2 regions of the Pseudomonas sp. LB3P58 genome follow, and region 2 is predicted to be linked to the other one. Evidence: riboswitches for the same ligand, from Rfam matches in the RefSeq annotation. Region 2 holds a riboswitch; the other holds the start of a gene.
What was found. Region 2 has a riboswitch for cobalamin ahead of ACYZTZ_RS10375 (CbtB domain-containing protein). Riboswitches for the same ligand answer to the same signal wherever they lie in the genome.
Positions count from the first base shown of each region.

Region 1: another riboswitch for cobalamin. It lies ahead of cobO (cob(I)yrinic acid a,c-diamide adenosyltransferase); the one in region 2 lies ahead of ACYZTZ_RS10375 (CbtB domain-containing protein).

Region 1 is NZ_JBUBVE010000001.1:1,205,151-1,208,551, forward strand. It holds gene ACYZTZ_RS05640 (PQQ-dependent sugar dehydrogenase) at 1-862, opposite strand, end outside; gene ACYZTZ_RS05645 (hypothetical protein) at 931-1,515, opposite strand; cobalamin riboswitch at 1,670-1,904, shown strand; gene cobO (cob(I)yrinic acid a,c-diamide adenosyltransferase) at 1,986-2,597, shown strand; gene ACYZTZ_RS05655 (cobyrinate a,c-diamide synthase) at 2,594-3,401, shown strand, end outside.
Region 2 is NZ_JBUBVE010000001.1:2,210,893-2,214,293, forward strand. It holds gene cobM (precorrin-4 C(11)-methyltransferase) at 1-654, opposite strand, end outside; gene ACYZTZ_RS10365 (cobalamin biosynthesis protein) at 738-1,151, opposite strand; gene ACYZTZ_RS10370 (CbtA family protein) at 1,148-1,855, opposite strand; gene ACYZTZ_RS10375 (CbtB domain-containing protein) at 1,867-2,070, opposite strand; cobalamin riboswitch at 2,192-2,420, opposite strand; cobalamin riboswitch at 2,597-2,809, shown strand; gene cobW (cobalamin biosynthesis protein CobW) at 2,908-3,401, shown strand, end outside.

The sequences.
Region 1 (3,401 bases), 1.0 Mb from region 2:
CCAGGTCGCTGCCGATTTCATCGCGTTCGTTAACCGCCGTCCACAGTGCGCCGCTCCGGGGTTCCCAGGCCAGGCCGTTTGGATTACGAATCCCCGAGGCGAAGATTCGATGATTTCCGGTGGCACGATCCACTTCCCAGATCGCCGCGCGACCTTCTTCCTTGTCCATGCCGTTTTCCGCAACGTTGCTGTTGGAGCCCACGGTGACGTATAGCTTGCTACCGTCCTTGCTGGCGATGACGTTTTTGGTCCAGTGGTGATTCAGCGTACCGCCCGGCAGGTCGATCACCTTCATCGGCTGCGACTTGATCGCCGTCTCGCCGTTTTCATAGTGAAAGCGCAGCAGGCGGTCCGTGTCGGCGACGTACAGGTCATTGCCGACCAAGGTCATACCGAAGGGCGAGTTGAGGTTTTCCAGAAACACCGTGCGGGTTTCGGCGATGCCGTCGTGGTCCTTGTCCCGCAGCAGCGTGATGCGGTTCGGGCTCGGTACTTTGGCGCCGGCACGGCCCATGACTTTGCCCATCACCCAACCACGAATGCCTTTGCCGTCATCGGGTTTGGGTGGTGCGTTGGTTTCGGCGACCAGCACGTCGCCGTTGGGCAACACATAGAGCCAGCGCGGGTGATCGAGACCTTCAGCAAAAGCCGCCACCTGAGTCCCTGTCGCGGCGATGGGTTTCGTGCCGTCCGGCCAGCCGATCGCCGGGGCGATGTTCACCGTCGGGATCAGGGTTTTATTCGGTTCTGGCAGCTTGGGTGACGGGCCGTAGCCGTCGGTGACTTGCAGCCTGGCGGTTTCACCACAGGCCGCAAGCCCTCCGGCGAGCACGATGACGAGAGCGAGCGGGGGCTTGCGCATGCTGATCTTCCCTATGAATGCATTGACCTAATCAATAGAGAAGCGCGGGTGCGCGATGGTTCAACCGGTCAGCCGCGGGCTTCCTTGAACAGCACGGCAATGCCGGGGTGATAGTTGCCGGCTTCGTTGCGCAACTTGCGATAGGCATAGGGGAAATACCAGGCCACCGCGCAGGTGTGTTCCTTTTGCAGGTCGTCGAGCATGTCCTGGAGTTCTTCCGGGGTGGCGCTTTGTTGGGCTTTTTGCGGGGCGACGAACAGGCAGCCGAGTTTCAGGTCGCTGGCGTAGCTGATGCGCTTGGCGTCGCTGGTGATGTCCTGCAATGATTGCGTCAGGTTCAGGCTGTTGACGCGGGGCCAGCGCTGGGTCGCCTGAAGGTAAGCGCGTTCTTCGCTGGTCGCGATAAACAGATCGGCGCGGCCATTGCGTTCGCCTTCTTCGGTCTGTTTACGGGTCGGTGTTTGTTGCAGCGTGACCATTTCCGCCATCCAGGCCGCGGCGGACAGCAGGCTCAGGTTGGCTTTTTCGTCGAACCAGTAAGGCGTGTCGTTATCGCCGCGCACGGCGTTGTAGCGGTCGATACAGTCAAACCAGCGTTCCAGCACCGGGCGCAGGAATTCCAGCTTCGGATTGCTGATGATCATGCCTTGCATGTGGCTCACCCTTGTTATTGTGTTGTGAGGTTGTGGCTCTTTGATATCACTGCTGAGAGTGTGGCACAAGATTGGCGTCAGATAATTGATCGACGGCAGTTAATCGCTCGCAGGTCGCCCGTCTTCAATTGACGCTCCATCCCCAACCCTCTAACCTTCGCGGCTTGTTTCAGGTGCTCTGTGACCTTGGTCGACAGAGTGAAACAGGGAAGCCGGTGAGTGACTCTCTTCAAGCGACGAAGAGCCATGATCCCGGCGCTGCCCCCGCAACGGTAAATGAGTGAAGACTGCGCCTTGAGCCACTGTGTCGACTGTCGACATGGGAAGGCGCGCAGTCAGGCAAAATGCCGCTCATGAGCCCGGAGACCGGCCTGATCCATCCAGCGGCATCACGGTGGGCGATGCCAGGCTTCTTGCCGTCTATTCTTGTGCCTGCCCGCCGTTATCCAGCCTCAACGGAGAGCTCCCCCATGACTGATACCCCCGATCGTGACGAACGTCATCTGGCGCGCATGCTGCGCAAAAAAGCCGTGATCGACGAACGCATCGCCAATTCCCCGAATGAATGTGGCCTGCTGCTGGTGCTGACCGGCAACGGCAAAGGCAAAAGCAGCTCGGCTTTCGGCATGCTCGCCCGGTCCATGGGCCACGGCATGCAGTGTGGCGTGGTGCAGTTCATTAAAGGGCGCAGCAGCACCGGCGAAGAACTGTTCTTCCGGCGCTTCCCGGAACAGGTGCGTTTTCATGTGATGGGCGAGGGCTTCACCTGGGAAACCCAGGATCGCCAGCGTGACATCGCCGCCGCTGAAGCCGCATGGGCGGTGTCCCGAGAATTGCTGCGTGATCCGTCGATCGGCCTGGTGGTGCTGGATGAATTGAACATTGCGCTCAAGCACGGTTATCTGGATCTCGATCAAGTGCTCAGCGACTTGCAGGCCCGTCCGCCGATGCAGCACGTGGTGGTCACCGGTCGCGGCGCCAAGCCGGAGATGATTGAACTGGCTGACACCGTCACCGAAATGGGCGTGATCAAGCACGCGTTCCAGGCCGGGATCAAAGCGCAAAAAGGCGTCGAATTGTGAGTCAACCACGTCATTGCCCGGCGGTATTGATTGCCGCGCCGGCCTCCGGTCAGGGCAAGACCACCGTCACCGCTGCGCTGGCCCGTTTGCATCGCAATCAGGGGCGCAAGGTACGCGTGTTCAAATGCGGCCCGGACTTCCTCGATCCGATGATTCTCGAGCGCGCCAGCGGTGCGCCGGTGTATCAACTGGACATGTGGATGGTCGGCGAGCAGGAAAGTCGTCGACTGTTGTGGGAAGCCGCCGGCGAAGCCGATCTGATCCTCATCGAAGGCGTCATGGGGTTGTTCGACGGTACGCCATCCAGTGCTGATCTGGCGCGACACTTCGGTGTGCCGGTGCTCGGCGTGATCGACGGTACCGCCATGGCGCAGACCTTTGGCGCACTGGCCCTGGGGCTAGCGCGTTATCAGCCGGACTTGCCGTTTGCCGGTGTGCTGGCCAACCGCGTCGGCACCCTGCGTCACGCGCAATTACTGGAAGGCAGCCTCACTGAAGGTTTGCGCTGGTACGGTGCCTTGTCCCGGGAAACCGGGATCGAATTGCCGAGTCGGCATCTCGGTCTGGTTCAGGCCAGTGAGTTGAACGATCTCGACCTGCGCCTCGATGCGGCGGCCGATGCGCTGGCCAGCAGCTGCGAAGTCGCGCTGCCACCGGCGGTGGAATTCGCCGCGCCTGATGTGATCGCTGCAGAACCGTTGCTGGCCGGCGTGCGTATCGCTGTGGCCCGTGACGAAGCGTTTGCCTTCACCTACGGCGCGAGCCTGGATTTGCTGCGGGCCATGGGCGCCGAGTTGCTGTTTT
Region 2 (3,401 bases):
CGTGCGTCGAAACCCCTTTGCTTCAACCTTCTGGGCAATATCCGCCAACGTCCCCACCACCCAGTCCTGATCCGGCCAGGTCGCCCGGTGAATCACCGCAATCGGGCAATCCGCGCCGTAATGCGGCAGCAATTCGGCCAGGATCTTCTCCAGATGATTGACCCCCAGATGGATCGCCATGGTCGCCCCGTGCTGCGCCAGGCTGCCGAGCTCTTCGCCGGCGGGCATCGCGGTCTTGTCGGCGTAGCGGGTCAGGATCACGCTTTGCGACACGTCCGGTAACGTCAGTTCCGCGCCAAGAAGCGCCGCGCAGGCCGCCGTGGCCGTGACGCCGGGAATGATTTCAAACGGGATGTCGAGTTCGCGCAGGTAGCGAATCTGCTCGCCAATGGCGCCATAAAGACTCGGATCGCCAGAGTGCACCCGGGCCACGTCCTGACCCTTGGCATGGGCGGATTTGATCAGCTCGATGATCTGTTCCAGGTGCAGTTCGGCGCTGTTGACCACCTGTTCGGCGCGATGGCCTTCCAGCACGGCGGCGGGCACCAGGGAGCCGGCATAGATGATCACCGGGCAGCTGCGAATCAGCCGTTGGCCTTTGACGGTGATCAGTTCCGGGTCGCCGGGACCTGCGCCAATGAAGTAGACGGTCATCGTCGGTTCCTGTGAGAAAAAGGGGCTGGGCAAGGCTTCAGATGAAGATTGCTCATGATCAAAGACGGGGATTATCGAGGATTTTAGGCAGCGCCGGCCAACGCCAAGGTTGCCTGGGCATATTTTTGTCGTGAGATCAGCAATTTTGCCGGTGCCTGGGCCAGGTGTTCGGCCAGGGCCAGGGCGGCACTTTCCGCGACGCCGTAGCAGCCGGTGCGTTCGAACGCGATGTCCGAGCGGTGGCTGAGTTGCGGTTGATAGACGGCCAATTGTTCACAGCTGAAATACTGCAATGGTAACGCAAGCTGTTCGGCCAATTCGATCAAGCCCGGTTCTTCGCGCTTCAGGTCGATGCTGGCCAGGGCCTTGATCTGGTGAAGTTCGATTTTATAAGCCTGTAACGCCTGATCGAGCAGCGCCCGCAGCGTGCTGACGGGGCAGCCGCGCTGGCAGCCCAGGCCGACTACCAGAGTCGGCGCTGTGCTGATCTCAGTCATGCGTGGTATTGACCATCGCTTTTGCGGCGGAACAACCAGGCACTGATCAGGCCCAAGGCCAGCCAGAATCCCATGTTGGTCAGCTGCGAAGCGATTTTGAACTGAGCTTCCAGGGCTTCTGGAGCCAGCATCGAGTGGACTTCCGGTTGTGGTGCGCCGATCACATGAGGAACAGCCAGGATTGCCACGCCGAGCACTTTCATTAGCCAGTGACGACTGAACACGATCAATGCGATGCCGACCGCGGTGGAGGCGGCCGTGCCGATCCACCAGATCTGCCGTTGCGCCAAATCAGCCGCAGCAGTGCCCGGCAGTTCAGGCGGTAGGCCGAGGGTCGGTGCCAGCACGAACGTCGCATAACCGGCCAGGCCCCAAAGCAGGCCTTGGGAGGTTTTGGTCGGCGCGCGCAAGGTGTAAAGACCGGCCAGCATCAGGGCGAAACCGACCGCTACCACCAGGTTGCCGCCGGTGGTGGACAGCACGCGCTGCCAGCCGTCTTCCGGTTCCCAGGCTTCAGCATCGTGGGTGTGAGCGGCGACAGCACCTGCGGCGTGTTCGTGAACTTCAACAGCGGCGGGCTCGGATTTTTCGAACGTCTCGGCCTGCAGAATCAGCGGGGCCACCCAGAAGCTTTGCAGCAGGGTCAGCAGTAGGGCGGCCAGCAGCCCGGTGAACCCTGCGGTTTGCGCAATACGCTTGATCATGTCAGCAGGTCTCAATGGCACGGGAATGCAGAGCTGTGGCGGGTATCGTGAGCGGCGTTGTGCACCGCTTCGATGTGCGAGAAACCGGCGAAATACACAAGGCACGCACCCAGGATCGACGCACACACGGCGGCGGTCAGGCGTTGAGTCAGGGTATTGGTGGTGCTGGCGGTGCTTTTATCGGTGTTGCTGCCGGTGCTGCTGATGATCGACATGGCGCTTCCCTCTGGTCTGTCAGCGGGTGATTTAGAGCGCATGGAAGACCCCTGCGAATCGGGATCGCAGAGGTTCAAACAGCGCCCGCCCACCGCGGGTTTGTTATTCAGTGATCGTAATGGTCACTTTGTGTTGCGGGCCGGTCTCCGGGCTCACGAGGGGCACTGGCTTTCGCCTTGACCTGCAAGCATCACCTTCCCATGCCGAACTGCTGGCACAGTGGATCTGACGCTTCGCTCGCTTACCGTTGCGGGGGCAGCACCGGACTGACATGACTTTAGAGTAAAGCACATGATTCACCGGTTTCCCGTTTCACCCTGTGAAGGGCACCCGTAACAAGGCGTGTAGGAGAGCATGGGCGGGGGTTGGGCGTCAATTGGCAAGGGTTCTCAACTTGGGGCCGAGGCGACTTCATCGCGAGCAGGCTCGCTCCCACAGTTGATCGCATTCCAATGTGGGAGCGAGCCTGCTCGCGATGGGGCCAGTGAGAGCGCCACAAGACATTGACCCGCCCCCACACGATGCGTAGCCTTGCGCTTTCGAGGTTCTTCGGCGTCTGCCGAAGCTAAGAAGGGAACGCGGTCGATGCCGCGGCTGCCCCCGCAACTGTGAACGGTGATGTTCGCTGCCACGCCACTGCAAACCCTGTGCAAAGGGTTCGCGGGAAGGCGCAGCCAACGCCAGTCGAACGATTGGCACACCGTCAGCCAGGAGACCTGCCTCGAAACGAATTCTCACTACAACCGGGCGGGGTGATCCGGTGGCGAAATCTTCCGCGCGCCTATGCAGCAGCGGTCGTCGTCCCGTATGCCCGCCACCTTGCCAAAGGGCATCCGATGAAAACACTGGCCAAACTCCCCGTCACCATCGTTACCGGCTTCCTCGGCTCGGGCAAAACCACCTTGCTGCGGCACATGCTCGACAACGCTCAGGGCCGCCGCATTGCGGTGATCGTCAACGAGTTCGGCGAGCTGGGCATCGACGGCGAAATCCTCAAGCAGTGCTCCATCGGTTGCACTGAAGAAGAAGCCAACGGCCGCGTCTACGAACTGGCCAACGGCTGCCTGTGCTGCACCGTTCAGGAAGAATTCTTCCCGGTGATGCGCGAATTGGTCGCCCGTCGCGGCGACCTCGACCACATCCTGATCGAAACCTCGGGTCTTGCCCTGCCAAAACCTCTGGTGCAAGCCTTCCAGTGGCCGGAAATCCGCAGCGCCTGCACCGTTGACGCGGTCATCACCGTGGTCGACAGCCCAGCGGTCGCCGCCGGCACTTTCGCGGCTTTCCCGGACCAGGTCGATGCCCAGCGCAAACTCGACCCGAACCTGGA